Regions from separate parts of the Streptomyces sp. NPDC086080 genome, predicted to be linked through region 1. Evidence: predicted binding sites of a transcription regulator. Region 1 holds the regulator's gene; the other holds the start of a gene.
The links. Region 1 encodes HspR, which represses chaperone genes until heat shock. Its sites were predicted from a motif close to TTGAGNNNNNNNNNCTCAA; they were not measured.
Positions count from the first base shown of each region.

Region 2: lon (endopeptidase La) is a predicted target of HspR. The motif match lies at 2,102-2,120, and genes of this name have one in related genera.

Region 1 is NZ_JBITRU010000018.1:17,677-25,932, forward strand. Features, by position in the region: gene ACIF9R_RS21450 (MraY family glycosyltransferase) at 1-1,022, shown strand, start outside; gene dnaK (molecular chaperone DnaK) at 1,116-2,963, shown strand; gene grpE (nucleotide exchange factor GrpE) at 2,960-3,628, shown strand; gene dnaJ (molecular chaperone DnaJ) at 3,665-4,849, shown strand; gene ACIF9R_RS21470 (heat shock protein transcriptional repressor HspR) at 4,856-5,305, shown strand; gene ACIF9R_RS21475 (sugar ABC transporter substrate-binding protein) at 5,582-6,688, shown strand; gene ACIF9R_RS21480 (LuxR C-terminal-related transcriptional regulator) at 6,815-7,849, shown strand; gene ACIF9R_RS21485 (helix-turn-helix transcriptional regulator) at 7,812-8,256, opposite strand, start outside.
Region 2 is NZ_JBITRU010000002.1:406,977-415,232, forward strand. Features, by position in the region: gene ACIF9R_RS03930 (sensor histidine kinase) at 1-421, opposite strand, end outside; gene ACIF9R_RS03935 (response regulator transcription factor) at 418-1,158, opposite strand; gene ACIF9R_RS03940 (spermidine synthase) at 1,284-1,991, opposite strand; gene lon (endopeptidase La) at 2,143-4,557, shown strand; gene ACIF9R_RS03950 (lysozyme) at 4,698-5,531, opposite strand; gene ACIF9R_RS03955 (MarR family winged helix-turn-helix transcriptional regulator) at 5,793-6,287, shown strand; gene ACIF9R_RS03960 (hypothetical protein) at 6,895-7,689, opposite strand; partial or broken gene ACIF9R_RS03965 (nitrate- and nitrite sensing domain-containing protein) at 8,097-8,256, shown strand, end outside.

The DNA of each region.
Region 1 (8,256 bases):
TCGCCGCCACCACCGCCCTGCTGCTGTCCGCCCTCCTCACGGCGGCGCTGCGGGCCCCCGCTCTGCGCCTGGGAATTCTGGACCGCAGGCGGCGGCGCCCGGTGCCGCTGTCCGGGGGAGCGGCCGTGGGGCTGGTCACCGGCCTGGTCGCGGTCGCCGGGGACAGGACCGGGATCGCGCCGCTCGGCACCGGGGTCGGGCGGCTGCTGGCCGCCGCGGTGTGCGTGGGCGTGCTGGGGCTGGCCGTCGACCTCTGGCGGCTGCGGTGGTGGGTCCCGCTCGCCGGTACGGCGGTGGCCGCGGCGCTCGTCGTGCCGTACGAGGAGACCGGGGTGCCGGCCGGGATGCTCGCCGCGGGGTGGATCACGGCCGTCGCCGCCGCCTTCCGGGGGCTGAACCACGCCGACGGGCTGGCCGGCGGCGTGGGGGCGGTGACCGCGTTCGGGGTGGCCGCCTGTGCGGCGGCGGCGCTGATGGACGGGCTCGCGGTGCTGCTGAGCGTGCTGGCCGCGGCGCTGGCCGGGTTCCTGCTGCACAACTGGCATCCCGCGCGGGCGGCGCTCGGGGTGGGCGGGTCGCTGTTCACGGGATTCGTGCTCGCCTCGGCGGCGGTCTTCGTGCGGGCGGGGCAGGGAATCGGGACCGGCGTCGGTGTGTTGTTCGCACTGACGGCGCTGGTGTGCGCGGACGCCGCCTTGGTGGTGCTCGGACGGCGGCTGGCCCGGTGGCCCCTGACGCGTGGGCGGCCGGACCATCTCGGGCACCGGCTGCGCCGACTGGGAATCGCTCCCCGCGCGGTGGCCGTCCTGTCCGGTGTGGCCTCGCTGGGCGGGGTACTGGTCGGGGTGGCCGTGCACACCGGGCGGATGTCCGGGGGTGCGGCGCTGTGGGTGGCGGCGGTCGCCGTCGTGGTCGTCCTGGGGTTCGTGCGTCTTCCCGTCACCCCCGCGTTTCGGGCCCGGCAGCGGTCCTCCAGTGTGTCGTCGCAGGTCACCACGCAGTTGCGTGTAAGGGATGGATAAGAGTTGAGTCCAGCCGACTCAGCTCTGTTGACCCGGCGGCGGACGTCATGCATGCTTGAGTCTGTTCCACTCAAGTCAGCTGGAGGAATCGAAATGGCACGTGCGGTCGGCATCGACCTGGGCACGACTAACTCCGTCGTCAGCGTTCTGGAGGGCGGCGAGCCCACCGTCATCACCAACGCCGAGGGCGCCAGGACCACGCCGTCCGTCGTCGCCTTCGCCAAGAACGGCGAGGTGCTGGTCGGCGAGGTGGCCAAGCGTCAGGCGGTGACCAACGTCGACAGGACCATCCGGTCGGTCAAGCGGCACATGGGCACCGACTGGAAGATCGAGCTCGACGGGAAGCCCTTCAACCCGCAGCAGATGAGCGCCTTCGTGCTGCAGAAGCTGAAGCGCGACGCCGAGGCGTACCTGGGCGAGAAGGTCACGGACGCGGTCATCACCGTCCCGGCGTACTTCAACGACGCCGAGCGTCAGGCGACCAAGGAGGCCGGCGAGATCGCCGGTCTGAACGTGCTGCGCATCGTCAACGAGCCCACCGCCGCCGCCCTGGCGTACGGCCTGGACAAGGACGAGCAGGTCATCCTGGTCTTCGACCTCGGTGGCGGTACGTTCGACGTCTCGCTGCTCGAGATCGGCGACGGTGTCGTCGAGGTGAAGGCCACCAACGGTGACAACAACCTCGGTGGTGACGACTGGGACCAGCGCGTCGTCGACTACCTGGTCAAGCAGTTCCAGTCCGGGCACGGCGTGGACCTGGGCAAGGACAAGATGGCGCTCCAGCGCCTGCGCGAGGCCGCCGAGAAGGCGAAGATCGAGCTGTCCTCGTCCACCGAGACCACGATCAACCTCCCTTACATCACCGCCTCCGCCGAGGGCCCCCTGCACCTCGACGAGAAGCTGACCCGCGCCCAGTTCCAGCAGCTGACCGCGGACCTGCTCGAGCGCTGCAAGACGCCGTTCCACAACGTCGTCAAGGACGCCGGTATCCAGCTCAGCGAGATCGACCACGTCGTGCTCGTCGGCGGTTCCACCCGTATGCCCGCGGTCGCCGAGCTCGTCAAGGAGCTGACCGGCGGCAAGGAGGCCAACAAGGGTGTGAACCCGGACGAGGTCGTCTCGATCGGCGCCGCGCTCCAGGCCGGTGTGCTCAAGGGCGAGGTCAAAGACGTCCTGCTGCTCGACGTCACCCCGCTGTCCCTCGGTATCGAGACCAAGGGCGGCATCATGACCAAGCTGATCGAGCGCAACACCACGATCCCGACCAAGCGCTCCGAGATCTTCACCACGGCCGAGGACAACCAGCCGTCCGTGCAGATCCAGGTCTACCAGGGCGAGCGTGAGATCGCCGCGTACAACAAGAAGCTCGGCATGTTCGAGCTGACCGGTCTGCCCCCGGCGCCGCGCGGCGTCCCGCAGATCGAGGTCTCCTTCGACATCGACGCCAACGGCATCATGCATGTCACAGCGAAGGACCTCGGCACCGGCAAGGAGCAGAAGATGACCGTCACCGGCGGCTCCTCGCTCCCGAAGGACGAGGTCGACCGGATGCGCCAGGAGGCCGAGAAGTACGCGGAGGAGGACCACGCCCGCCGCGAGGCCGCCGAGTCCCGCAACCAGGGCGAGCAGCTCGTCTACCAGACGGAGAAGTTCCTCGCGGACAACGCGGACAAGGTCCCCGGCGAGATCAAGACCGAGGTCGAGGGTGCCGTCGCCGAGCTGAAGGAGAAGCTCAAGGGCGACGACAGCGCCGAGATCCGCACGGCCACGGAGAAGGTCGCCGCCGTCTCCCAGAAGCTCGGCCAGGCGATGTACGCCGACGCCCAGGCCGCCGGTGGCGCCTCCGCCGGAGCCGGCGCGGGTGCCGGTGACGCCAAGGTGGACGACGATGTCGTCGACGCGGAGATCGTCGACGAGGACCGTAAGGACGGTGCGGCGTGACCGAGGAGACCCCGGGCTTCGACGAGCAGTCGCAGCAGCCCGACGTCCCCTCCGACGAAACCGAGTCGAAGGCCGCCGCCACCCCCTCCGCGGAGGAGGAGGCGGCCCCGGCCGGGGACACGGGCCAGAACGCCGCCCTGGTGGCGCAGCTGGACCAGGCACGCACGGCGCTCGGTGAGCGCACGACGGACCTGCAGCGCCTCCAGGCCGAGTTCCAGAACTACCGCCGCCGGGTCGAGCGGGACCGCGTCGCGGTCAAGGAGGTCGCCGTGGCGAACCTCCTGACCGAGCTGCTTCCCGTGCTCGACGACATCGGCCGTGCGCGTGAGCACGGCGAGCTGGTCGGCGGCTTCAAGTCGGTCGCGGAGTCGCTGGAGACCACCGTGGCCAAGCTGGGCCTCCAGCAGTTCGGCAAGGAGGGCGAGCCCTTCGACCCGACGATCCACGAGGCGCTGATGCACAGTTACGCGCCGGATGTCACCGAGACGACGTGCGTGGCGATTCTCCAGCCGGGGTATCGCATCGGCGAGCGCACCATCCGCCCCGCGCGGGTGGCCGTCGCCGAGCCGCAGCCGGGCGCTCAGACGGCTGCGCCGGCCGAGGAGAGCACCGAGGCGCAGGCCGACTCGGAGAACAAGGAGAGCGGTGGCCCGGACGAGGGCTGACGCGGGAGCTGACGTACGGAAGGAGGGACGTCGGGGATGAGCACCAAGGACTTCATCGAGAAGGACTTCTACAAGGTCCTCGGCGTCCCCAAGGACGCCACCGAGGCCGAGATCAAGAAGGCGTACCGGAAGCTCGCCCGCGAGTTCCACCCGGACGCCAACAAGGGCAACACCAAGGCGGAGGAGCGGTTCAAGGAGATCTCCGAGGCGAACGACGTCCTCGGTGACCCCAAGAAGCGCAAGGAGTACGACGAGGCGCGCGCGCTCTTCGGCAACGGCGGCTTCCGTCCGGGGCCGGGCGCGGGCGGCGGCGGTTCCTTCAACTTCGACCTGGGTGACCTCTTCGGGGGTCAGCCCGGCGGCAGCGGCCAGGCGGGCGGCGGCTTCGGCGGCGGCCTGGGTGACGTCTTCGGGGGCCTGTTCAACCGTGGCGGCGCGGGGACCACGCGGACCCAGCCGCGACGCGGCCAGGACATCGAGTCCGAGGTGACGCTCAGCTTCACCGAGGCGATCGAGGGCGCGACGGTCCCGCTGCGGATGTCGTCCCAGGCGGCCTGCAAGGCCTGTTCGGGCACCGGCGACAAGAACGGCACGCCGCGCGTGTGCCCGACCTGTGTCGGCACCGGACAGGTGGCGCGGGGCTCCGGCGGCGGCTTCTCGCTCACCGACCCGTGCCCCGACTGCAAGGGCCGCGGGCTGATCGCGGAAGAGCCCTGCGACATCTGCAAGGGCAGCGGCCGCGCCAAGTCCTCGCGGACGATGCAGGTGCGCATCCCCGCGGGCGTCAGCGACGGCCAGCGGATCAGACTGCGGGGCAAGGGCGCCCCGGGCGAGCGCGGCGGACCGGCGGGCGACCTGTACGTCGTCGTGCACGTCGGCGCGCACCCGGTGTTCGGCCGCAAGGACGACAATCTCACCGTCACCGTTCCGGTGACGTATCCGGAGGCGGCTCTCGGCGGGGAGGTGCGGGTCCCGACGCTCGGCGGTCCGCCGGTCACGCTGAAGCTTCCGCCGGGCACGCCCAACGGCCGCACCATGCGGGCGCGGGGCAAGGGCGCGGTCCGCAAGGACGGAACCCGCGGGGATCTGCTCGTCACCGTCGAGGTGAGTGTTCCGGAGGACCTGTCGGGGAAGGCTCGGGACGCGCTGGAGGCGTATCGCGAGGCGACCGCGGACCAGGATCCGCGGGCGGAGCTGTTCCAGGCCGCGAAGGGAGCTTGATTGCAGATGGACGGCCGTCGACGCAATCCGTACGAACTGACCCAGGACACCCCGGTCTATGTCATTTCGGTGGCGGCCCAGCTCTCCGGCCTCCACCCGCAGACACTGCGTCAGTACGACCGGCTGGGGCTCGTGTCGCCGGACCGTACGGCCGGCCGGGGCCGGCGGTACTCGGCCCGTGACATCGAACTGCTCCGTCAGGTGCAGCAGTTGTCGCAGACCGAGGGCATCAACCTGGCCGGAATCAAGCGCATCATCGAGCTGGAGAACCAGGTCGCGGCCCTTCAGTCGCGGGTGGTGGAGCTGCAGGACGCGCTCGACGGAGCGGCGACGGCGATGCGTCAGCGCGAGGCCGCGGTGCACGCCTCGTACCGCCGCGACCTGGTGCCGTACCAGGAGGTGCAGCAGACCAGCGCGCTGGTGGTGTGGCGGCCCAAGCGGCATCAGGCGGACTGATCGCGCAGGTCAGATGAGGTGAGGGGCCCCGGGTTCTCCGAACCCGGGGCCCCTTCTTCGCTGCGCGAATACTTGTGTGGTTATGGTGTGGCTGCGTGTCCAGACACGCCCTCACCCTGTGTGCGCAGGTACTTCACGAGTTCGGGCGCACCCGTGCTGTGTCCATCTCGTTAAGTGGCCGAACTTGACTCGGGCAGGGGCCGAAGCGTTGGCTTTTCAGTCACATGGGCCGCGCAGCAGTGCCCACGTCCGAAAACACCTGAAGTGAGCCGTCGTATGCGTCGTATCGCCATATCCGTGGCCGCCACCTCGATGTCCGTGATGCTCGCCGGCTGCGGGGGGCTCAACGCGACCGACAACAGCGGCGACGCCACTCCGGGCAAGGGGGACGACATCACCATCGGCCTGCTTCTGCCGGAGAAGGCCAACACCCGGTACGACCAGTTCGACTACCCCATCTTCAAGGAGAAGGTGGAGTCCCTCACCAACCGCAAGGGCAAGGTCGAGTACGTCAACGCCGACGCGGACGCCGACAAGCAGGCGAGCCAGATGCAGCGGATGATCGACAAGCAGGTCGATGTCATCGTGCTGGACGCGGTCGACTCCAAGGGCATCGCGGAGAGCGTGCGGAAGGCCAAGACCGCGGGCATCCCGGTCATCGCCTACGACCGGCTGGCCGAGGGCCCGATCGACGCGTACATCTCCTTCGACAACGGTCTGGTCGGCGAGGTGCAGGCGCGTTCCCTGCTGGAGTCGTTCAACGGGGACATCAGCATCACCGACAAGATCGTGATGATGAACGGCTCGTCGACCGACCCCAACGCCAAGCAGTTCAAGGCGGGCGCGCTCTCCGAGCTCAAGGGCAAGGTGACGATCGCCAAGTCCTTCGACACCAAGGACTGGAAGCCGGAGAACGCCGAGGCCAACATGGCCGAGGCGATCAACGCGATCGGCGCGGACGAGATCAAGGCGGTCTACTCCGCCAACGACGGTATGGCGGGCGGCATCGTCAAGGCGCTGAAGGCCGCCGGCGTGACCGATCTGCCCCCGATCACCGGCCAGGACGCCGAACTCGCGGCGGTGCAGCGGATCGTCAGCGGCGAGCAGTACATGAGCGTGTACAAGTCCTACGCGGACGAGGCCGAGAGCGCCGCCGAGATGGCGGTGGCCAAGATCCAGGGCCGGGACATCCAGTTCGACGCGCTGACCCGTGAGCGGGTGGACAGCCCCACCGACCAGAACATCCCGGCGCAGCTCGTGCCCGTGGTCGCCCTGACCAAGGACAACATCATGGACACGATCATCGCCGACGAGTTCTACACGGTGGCCGACATCTGCACGGCGGAGTTCAAGGCGGCCTGCGCGGAGATCAAGCTGAAGTAGTCCCTGTCGGTATTCGGCCACCCGCCGGCCTCCGGGCCGGCGCCGGTTCCCGACCGTGTTGCACACCCGGATCCGGCCGCGCATAGTTGCGCTGCGGAAAGTGGCGGACCGGGGGTGGGACGGGCGATGGCCGGGCACGGGACGGACGGGCATCCACACGGTGCTGACCGACTGTGCGAGGCCGGGGATCGCGTGTATTCCCGGGCCGTACGGCGCGGACGGCTGCCGCGCCGGGACGCGGAGCCGGTGCCCTGTCTGCTGGAACTGGCTCTGTTGCACCCGGATCCCGACGACATGGACTGGCTGGTACCGACCTCCCCGCAGGAGGTCATGGCGCGGCTGCTGCGCGGGATGTACGACGAGGTGAGCGCGAGCCAGCGCCGGGTCGGCTCGGCCGTGTCGGCGTTCGAGTGGTACGCCGGTCTGGGCGGCCGGCTGCCGGCGGCACGGTCCGCGGCGGAGGGCCCGGCGATCCGGGTGCTGGACGGACTGGGGCGCATCCAGGCAGCGATGGACGAGGCGACCCAGGCCTGCACCACCGAGGTGCTCACCGTCCAGCCGGGCGGTATCCGGCGCGAGGCGGAGCTGTCGGAGGGCCTGCACCGGGCGACGGCGCTGCGCGGCCGGGGCGTGCGCATGCGGGACCTGTACACGCATGTCGCCCGGCACGGGCACGGGCTGCTGTCCTATCTGGAGCTGATGGGCGGCGCGGTGCAGGCGCGCACGCTGGACGAGGTGATCGAGCGGCTGATCCTGTTCGACCGCACGGTCGCCTTCATTCCCGCCAACCCCGAGCGCACCATGGCGCTGGAGCTGCGTCACCCGGCGCTGGTGGAGTACCTGGGTACGGTCTTCGAGCGGCTGTGGCGGCTCGCCATCCCGCTGACCGTCCCGCTGCCCGACACCGGCATCGAGGGCATCTCGCACCGTGAGCAGTCCATCGCCGCCCTGCTGGCGGAGGGACACCAGGACGCGGTGATCGCGGAACGCCTGGGCATCAGCGTCCGTACCTGCCGGGCGCACATCGCCCGTCTGTCGGAGACGCTGGGTGCGGCGAGCCGTACGCAGCTGGGGGTGCGGATCGCCCAGGCGGGCCTGGACGGGTCCCGGGGGCGGGGCGGGGTCAGGGAGCCCGGTCGAGGATCCCCGAGCGCGCGATGAGGAACCCGAGCTGGGCGCGGCTGCCGCTGCCGAGGGTCGCGGCGAGCTTGGCGATGTGCTCGCGGGCGGTGCGTACGTTCATGCCGAGGCGGTCGGCGACGACGGCGTCGGTGTGGCCCTCGACGAGCAGCGCGGCGATGGCCCGCTGACGGGGGGTGACTCCGTTCAGGGTGGGCCGCCGGACGGCCCGCGGGAACATCGGGGTGGCGAGGCGCCACAGGCGGTCGAACATGGTCGCCAGGAACCCCACGAGCGCCGGATGGCGGATCTCCAGGGCCGCGCTGCGGTCGGCGCTGGCGGGAACGAACGCCACCTCGCGGTCGATGACGACGAGGCGCTCGGTGATCTCGTCCAGTGTCCGGGCCTCGACATCGCCCGAGAGCCGTTCGTAGCGGGCGGCGAGCGGG
Region 2 (8,256 bases), on a different contig from region 1:
TGCGCAGCTCGTGCGAGACGTTGGCCACCAGCTCCTTGCGCCGGAGGTCCTGGGCCTCCAGCTCGTCCGCCATGACGTTGATCGTCTGGGCCAGGTCGCCCAGCTCGTCCCGGCGGTTCTCGCGCACCCGGCGGGTGTAGTCACCGTGCGAGATGGACCGGGCCACGGCGTTCATGTCGTCGAGCGGCGCGGTGAGCGAGTGGGCCACGAACTGGGTGATGAGGAGAGTGGCGATCATCGAGAAGACCGTGATGAAGCGCAGCTCCGTCTTGGTGTTCACGGCGACCACCGACAGTCCCGTGGTGATCAGGACGGAGGCGACGACCAGCGCACCCAGTTTGGTCTTGATCGAGAACGGCCGTAGGCCGCCCCAGGGCTGGGAGTCCCCGGGGCCCCCGCGGCCGGGCGGCCCGCCGGTCATGGGTTCGGCGTCTCCAGGGCGTAGCCCACACCGTGCACGGTACGGATCCGCTCGGCGCCGATCTTCCGGCGCAGCGCCTTGATGTGGCTGTCGACGGTGCGGGTGCCGGAGGCGTCCGCCCAGTCCCAGACCTCGGCCAGCAGCTGCTCGCGCGAGAGGACCGCGCGGGGTGTGTTCGCCAGGCACACCAGGAGGTCGAACTCGGTGGGCGTCAGATGGACGTCCTCGCTGCGCACGCGCACCCTGCGCTGTGCGTGGTCGACCTCCAGCTCGCCGAGGCGGAGTATGCCGCTGCGCGGCGTGGTGGCCGCGAGGGCCGCGCGCTCCATGCGGCGCAGCAGCACATGCACGCGTGCCGCCAGCTCCCGCATGGAGAACGGCTTCGTCATGTAGTCGTCGGCGCCGACGCCCAGTCCGACCAGCATGTCGGTCTCGTCGTCCCGCGCGGTGAGCATCATGACCGGCACCGGCCGCTGGGCCTGCACGCGCCGGCAGACCTCCAGGCCGTCGAAGCCGGGCAGCATGATGTCGAGGATCAGCAGGTCGGGCTGCCATGCCTCTGCCGTGTCCACCGCGGACGGGCCGTCGCCCGCCGTTTGCACCAGAAATCCTTCGGCGCGAAGGCGGGTCGCGATGGCGTCCACGATCGTCGCGTCGTCCTCGACCACCAGGATCCGGCGCTGTGCGCCGGGTGTGGTCGCCGCCGTGCCGTTGTGGGAGGTCTGTGTCTGCTCCATCGCCCGCCCCTGAGGTGTGCTTTTTCCGGAATCCGTGGGGTGATCCGTCGTCTGCGCATCACTGCGATTGACGCTTGAATGATCCGTGTCAGGGCAGCAGCGTACGGGGATTCACCGCGGCTTTGCTATCCAGGGCGGACGCCGATGTGCACGACGTCCGGAACGCCCCGGGCAACGGGGATCTCTTCGGTACGCACCTGCCGGAATCCGGCATTCCGCAAGGTTCCCTCGAATTCCGGGGACGGTTTGGCCGACCAGACCGCGAGCACCCCGTGCGGATTCAGCACCCTTGCGCAGGCCGCCAGTCCGGCCGGTGAATACAGCCCCTCGTTGTCCTCGGTGACGGTCCAGTCGGGCCCGTTGTCGATATCGAGGCACAGCGCGTCAAATGTGTCGGACGTCTCATGGACGTACGCGACGAGGTCCGTCTCGACGATCTCCGTGCGGGGGTCGGCGAGAGCCCGCGCGGAGAGCTCGGACAGCGGTCCCGCGCGGTGCCACTCGATGATGGCCGCTTCCCGCTCCACCACGGTGATCCGCCCCCACCGGGGCTGTCCCGCCGCGTGTGCGAGCGAGAAGCCCACCCCGAGACCGCCGATCAGGACCCGCGGGTCCGTGACGCGCGCGTCGAGAGCGGCCAGCGCGGCATCGACCAGCCGCCGTTCCGAACGGCCGTCGGAGGTGTCCATCAGGAAGCAGCCGTTGGCGATGATCTGCAGCAGGCCGCCGTGCCTGCGCAGCGCGACCTCGCCGTACGGACCCTCGCGGCGGTCCAGGACTTCCGGGACTTCAAGGACTTCGGGGACTTCGGGAATGTCGTACGGGGTGGACATGCGTTCATCCTGGCAGCTCCGTTTCCGGGGGCGGCCACTGCTTCCGCACCCCGATGTGACGATCGCTCAGAGCGAACGCGCCCTCGGGAACATTCGGCGCTTCCCCTGCATTGAGTCGGCATAGCTCAACTTGACTGCCGAAGGGGAGATCATGGCTACTGAGTCCACACCGCTCGCCCTGCCTGTGCTGCCGCTCGACGACGAGGTCGTGCTGCCCGGGATGGTGGTTCCGCTGGACCTGAGCGATTCCGAGGTGCGCGCCGCGGTGGAGGCCGCCCAGGCCGCCGCCCGCACGGACCCCGGCAAGCCCAAGGTGCTGCTGGTGCCGCGCGTCGACGGGACCTACGCCGGTACGGGCGTGCTCGGCACGGTCGAGCAGGTGGGCCGGCTGGCCGACGGTGACCCGGGCGCCCTGATCCGCGGCCGGGGCCGCGTGCGCATCGGCGCCGGGACCACCGGGCCGGGCGCGGCGCTGTGGGTGGAGGGCACGCGGACCGACGAGAGCGTGCCCGAGCCGCTTCCGGGACATGTGACCGAACTCGTCACGGAGTACAAGGCCCTCGCCACCGCCTGGCTGCGCAAGCGCGGCGCCTGGCAGGTCGTCGACCGGGTCCAGGCCATCGACGACGTCTCCGCGCTCGCCGACAACTCGGGCTACTCGCCTTTCCTGACCACCGAGCAGAAGGTCGCCCTGCTGGAGACCACCGACCCGGTGGCCCGGCTGAAGCTCGCCACCCAGCAGCTGCGCGATCACCTCGCCGAGCAGGATGTCGCCGAGACCATCGCCAAGGACGTCCAGGAGGGCGTCGACAAGCAGCAGCGCGAGTTCCTGCTGCGCCGCCAGCTGGAGGCCGTCCGCAAGGAGCTTCGCGAGCTCAACGGAGAGCAGGAGGGCGAGGAGTCCGACGACTACCGCGCCCGCGTGGAGGCCGCCGACCTGCCGGAGAACGTCCGCGCGGCCGCGCTCAAGGAGGTCGACAAGCTGGAGCGGTCCTCCGACCAGTCGCCCGAGGGTTCCTGGATCCGCACCTGGCTCGACACGGTCCTGGAGATGCCGTGGAACGAGCGCACCGAGGACGCGTACGACATCCGGGGCGCCCAGGCGGTCCTGGACGCCGAGCACGCGGGCCTGGAGGACGTGAAGGAGCGGATCACCGAATACCTGGCGGTGCGCAAGCGGCGCAGCGACCGGGGACTCGGGGTCGTCGGCGGCCGGCGCGGAGGCGCCGTGCTCGCCCTGGTCGGCCCGCCCGGCGTCGGCAAGACCAGCCTCGGTGAGTCCGTCGCCCACGCGATGGGCCGCAAGTTCGTCCGCGTCGCCCTCGGCGGGGTCCGCGACGAGGCCGAGATCCGCGGCCACCGCCGTACCTACGTCGGCGCGCTGCCCGGCCGGATCGTGCGGGCGGTCAAGGAAGCCGGTTCGATGAACCCGGTCGTCCTGCTCGACGAGATCGACAAGGTCGGCTCCGACTTCCGCGGCGACCCGGCCGCGGCCCTGCTCGAAGTCCTCGACCCGGCGCAGAACCACACCTTCCGGGACCACTACCTGGAGGTCGAACTCGACCTGTCCGACGTCGTGTTCCTCGCGACGGCCAACGTCCTCGAAGCCATCCCGGAGGCCCTGCTCGACCGTATGGAGCTGGTCCGCCTCGACGGCTACACCGAGGACGAGAAGGTCGTCATCGCCCGCGACCACCTGCTCCCGCGCCAGCTGGAGCGCGCGGGGCTGGACCGGGACGAGGTGACGATCGACGAGGGCGCGCTGCGCAAGCTGGCCGGCGAGTACACGCGCGAGGCGGGCGTGCGGACCCTGGAGCGGTCCATCGCGCGGCTGCTGCGCAAGATCGCGGCCCGGCACGAGCTGGGCGAGCGGGAGCTGCCCCTCACCGTCACCGAGGGAGATCTGCGGGACCTGATCGGCCGGCCGCACCACGTGCCCGAGTCCGCCCAGGACCCGGCCGAGCGCCGTACCGCCGTCCCCGGTGTCGCGACCGGGCTCGCGGTCACCGGCGCGGGCGGAGACGTCCTCTATGTGGAGGCGTCCCTCGCCGACCCGGAGACGGGCGCGTCGGGGCTCACCCTGACCGGCCAGCTGGGTGACGTGATGAAGGAGTCCGCGCAGATCGCGCTGAGCTTCCTGCGCAGTCACGGCGCCGAACTGGAGCTCCCGGTGGGCGACCTGAAGGACCGGGGCGCGCACATCCACTTCCCGGCGGGCGCGGTGCCCAAGGACGGTCCGAGCGCGGGCGTCACCATGACCACCGCCCTGGCCTCGCTGCTCTCCGGCCGGCTGGTCCGCACCGATGTGGCGATGACCGGTGAGGTCTCGCTGACCGGGCGGGTGCTGCCGATCGGTGGGGTGAAGCAGAAGTTGCTCGCCGCGCACCGCGCGGGCATCACCACGGTGATCATCCCCAAGCGCAACGAGCCGGACCTGGACGACGTCCCGGCGGAGGTGCTGGACAAGCTCGACGTCCACGCCGTCACCGACGTCCGCCAGGTGCTGGAGCTGGCGCTGTCGCCGGCCGTGAACGGCGCGGCGCCGGAGGTTCCGGTCGCCGCGTGACGGAGGCGGCCGGAAAGAGGAGCCCGGGTTCCGTGAGGGAGACCCGGGCTTTCTCCTGCCCGGGACCGGACCGGACCGGACCTGATCAGGGTCGGGGTCGGGGTCGGGCAGACCCGGGCATCCTCCTGCCCGGGAGCGGGTCAGCCGGCCGCGAAGGTCCGCAGCAGGTCGGGGGTGCCGTTGAAGCGGTCGTGGTCGCCGACGGTGGGACCGGTCGAGGTGTACTGCCACATCGTGTAGGCGCTCCAGCCCGCGGGCAGTTCACCCGCGGTGGAGGCGTAGCGGGCGATCCACAGCGGCGTGGTGGGGGCGAAGCCCGCGTAGTTGCCGGTGCACTGCGTCCACCAGCTGGTGGCCGTGTAGAGGACGGCGTCCCGCCCGGTGCGGGCCCGGTACCGGTCCAGGAAGTCGCGGATCCAGCTCACCATCGCGGTGGGGGACTTGCCGTAGCAGGCGTCCCCGTACGGGTTCCACTCGATGTCCAGCACACCCGGCAGGGTGCGCCCGTCGGCGGACCAGGCGCCGCCGCGGTCCACGAAGTAGTCCGCCTGGGCGGCACCGCTCGCCGTGTCGGGGGTGGCGAAGTGGTAAGCGCCGCGGATCATGCCGACGTCGTAGGAGCCGTTGTACTGCTGGGAGTGGTACGGGTTGGTGTAGTAGGTGCCCTCCGTGGCCTTGGCGTAGGCCCACCGGACCCCGCTGTTCCACAGGGTCGGCCAGGCCACGTTGCCCTGGTGGCTGGAGACGTCCACGCCCTCCGTCTGGGTGGAGCGCGCGGTGGGGAGGCCGCCCTGGCCGTCGTGGGCGACGACGCCCATGCCCATGTGGGCCGAGCCGCGCGGCGGAACGGTGGGAGCGGCTCCGTCCGCGACGGCCGCGCGGGGGAGGGCGAGGACCGCGAGCAGGACCGCCGCGGCGGTCGTGAGCGCAGGTATACGGGCGAGTCCGGATCGTGCGGATCTGTGTACGGGCATGACGCATCTCCGAAGGTCGGCGGGGGCGAAACGGGAAGGGGCCCACAGCGCACGTAGTGGGCATGTCACGTAATCGCCTGAGAGAGAAATGGCCCGCGTGGACCGCGACGGCGGGCGGACCGGCCTCCCCCACCGCCCGGAGGGCGTGGGAGGTGCCCCCAGCTGTCATTGGTCCATGCCTGCGAAATACTGGTGGAGCCGCGGGGGCGCCGCCACTTGGCGGGAGGCCTTCGGAACGGGAAGAACGAGGCAGGGGCAGACGTGCACGAAGACGGAACGGGCGGCGGGGAACGCCCCGCCGCGCCGGGGCCCGAGTCCGACCGGGAACACCCCGGATTCCTCGCGCTGGAACGGGAGTTGACCGTGCTGCTGCGGCGTGCCCGGGCCAGTCAGGGGGAGATGGCCCGCGCGGTCCACCCCGACCTGGAGCCGTCCGCGTACGGGCTGCTGGTCCGTCTGGATGAGTGCGGCCGTCAGCGGGCCACCGAGCTGGCCGGCTACATCGGCGTCGGCAAGGCGACGATGTCCCGTCAGCTGCGCGCGCTGGAGGAGCTCGGGCTCGTCGGCCGCGAGCCGGATCCCGCCGACGGCCGCGCCTGGCTGGTCGCCCTCACCGAGGAGGGGAAGCATCGGGTGAGCAGGGTCCGCGAGGCCCGCCGCGAGCGGTACGCCGGCCGGCTCGCCGACTGGGACCCGACGGAGGTCACCGAACTCGCCCGGCTGCTGGGCCAGCTGAACCGGGGGATGGAGAACTAGCGCACCTGGCCTCGGGCGGCCGGCCGCAGGCCCCGGGCCCCGGGCACCGGCTGGCGGGCACCGGGCCGCGGGTCCCGGATCCCAGGCGCCGAGCTCCGTGCCGGGCCGGCGGGCACCGGGCCGCAGGTCCCAAGTCTCGGGCGGCGGGTCCGGAGCTCTGTGCCCGGCCGGCGGGCATCGGGCGGCGGGTCCCGAGCCACGGGCGCCGAGCCCCGCGTCCGGCTGGCGGGCACCGGGCCGCGGGCCGCGGGTCCCAAGTCCCGGGCGCCGAGCCCCGAGCTCCGTGCCCGGCCGGCGGACACGGGCCACGGGCCGCAGGCACCGGTTGGCGGGCGCCGAGCCCCGAGCTCCGTGCCGGGCCGGCGGGCACCGGGCCGCGGGGCCCAAGTCCCGGGTGCCGAGCCCCGCGTCCGGCCGGCGGACACTGGGCCACGGGCTACGGGTCCCGAGCCGGGGGTCACGGGCCACGGGCCACGGTCGGCGGGCCGCAGGCACCGGGCACCGGGCCACGAGCCACGGCCGGTGGGCCGCAGGCGTCGTGCGTCGTGCGATGCCGCTTCCGGGGCGCGCCGCAGGGGGGCCGCTCCCGGGCCGTCGCGTGGTGCCGCTAACGGGTCGAGAGGTCCGCGTAGATCACCGTTGCGTCGTCGTGCGTCTTGCCCCGGAGTGGCGGGACCCGGTTCGCCTCCGCGCGCTCCAGGCTCCGTACGCGGTCCACCAGGGAGCGTGGGCCCTCCTCGCGGATCAGGGTGACACAGTCCGTCCAGTCACCCTCGTGGAACCTCTCCACCCAGCGGGCCGCACCGTCCGTCAGTGCGGCCAGGGCGCGCACCTCGCCGCGCGGGAGTGAACCGGTGACCGCGCGGGAGGCCACCGAGGGATCCGCCGCCGCGGTGAAGAAGCCGCCCTCCTTGTTGCGCAGCGTGGCGTCCACCCGGGCGTGGTGGGCCAGAGCCGAGCGGGGCAGCCGGTCCAGCCGGTCGTCCAGGAACGGGGTGACCGTGCCGTCGGGGGACTCGGCGAGCAGGACCGCGTCGGACAGCACCAGGTAGTCCACCGAGACCGGGGACCAGCGGGCCACCGCGACCGTTGCCTGAGGTGTACGGGGGTGAGAAAGGTCACAGGTTGCCGCATGGCTCGCCGCGGTACGCGCAAGGGCGCGGGACAGCAGTTCGGTGAGGGGAACATCCGGGAGGGAAACGGTCAGTTCGGTCAGTGCGCCGCCCAGCCGGGCGGTGAACCAGGGCACGGAATGGAGACAGCCGCCTCCGTCACCCGGCGGGGTGACCCCGTCCAGTACCACGAGTGCGCCGCCCCGCCCGGAGGCCGGGAGTCCGACGCTCGCGAAGTCCTCATTGGGGCGCGCGGGATCACCGGGCTCCGAAACAAGCTCAGTACGCATCCGGCCAGTCTGCACGAGCTCTCCACAAGGACCGCAAAAGGCGGGCAACCACCGCCGGATCCTCGCTGCAGCCCAGGTCAGCCGCCTGGTTTGCGATGTATTGCGGCGCTCCGGGAAGGCGTGGCGGCGAATCCTGCCACCGCCCGCCGCAGACGTCCAACCGGCGTGCCGGGCGGGGCCGTCGCACGGCGGGGCGGAACTTGCCCCTCAACTCACGTCCGGGGTTCACTCCTTCGAGTGGCGGGCCAGGTGATGCGCATCCACTGTCCACGGGCACTGGGAGGGTCGGGGAGCGATGGAGGCGCCTTGCTGCCCGAACGCGGTCAGAAGCCCGGTGTGAACGCCCGCACCCGTTGACGGAGCGTCACCCGGGCCCACGGGTACACGAGTCAGGAATGCGAGCACCGGTGCAGAAGATGCGGCCTCGTCGCAAAGGCAAGCAGACGGCGCCCACGGGGGACACGGAGCGGACGCCCACCGTCGGCAGGGGCCGTCCCACCCATGTGCGCAACCGGCTCATCGTCGCCGTGGCCGTGGTGGCCGCCGCGATAGCGGGCGCCGGGGCAC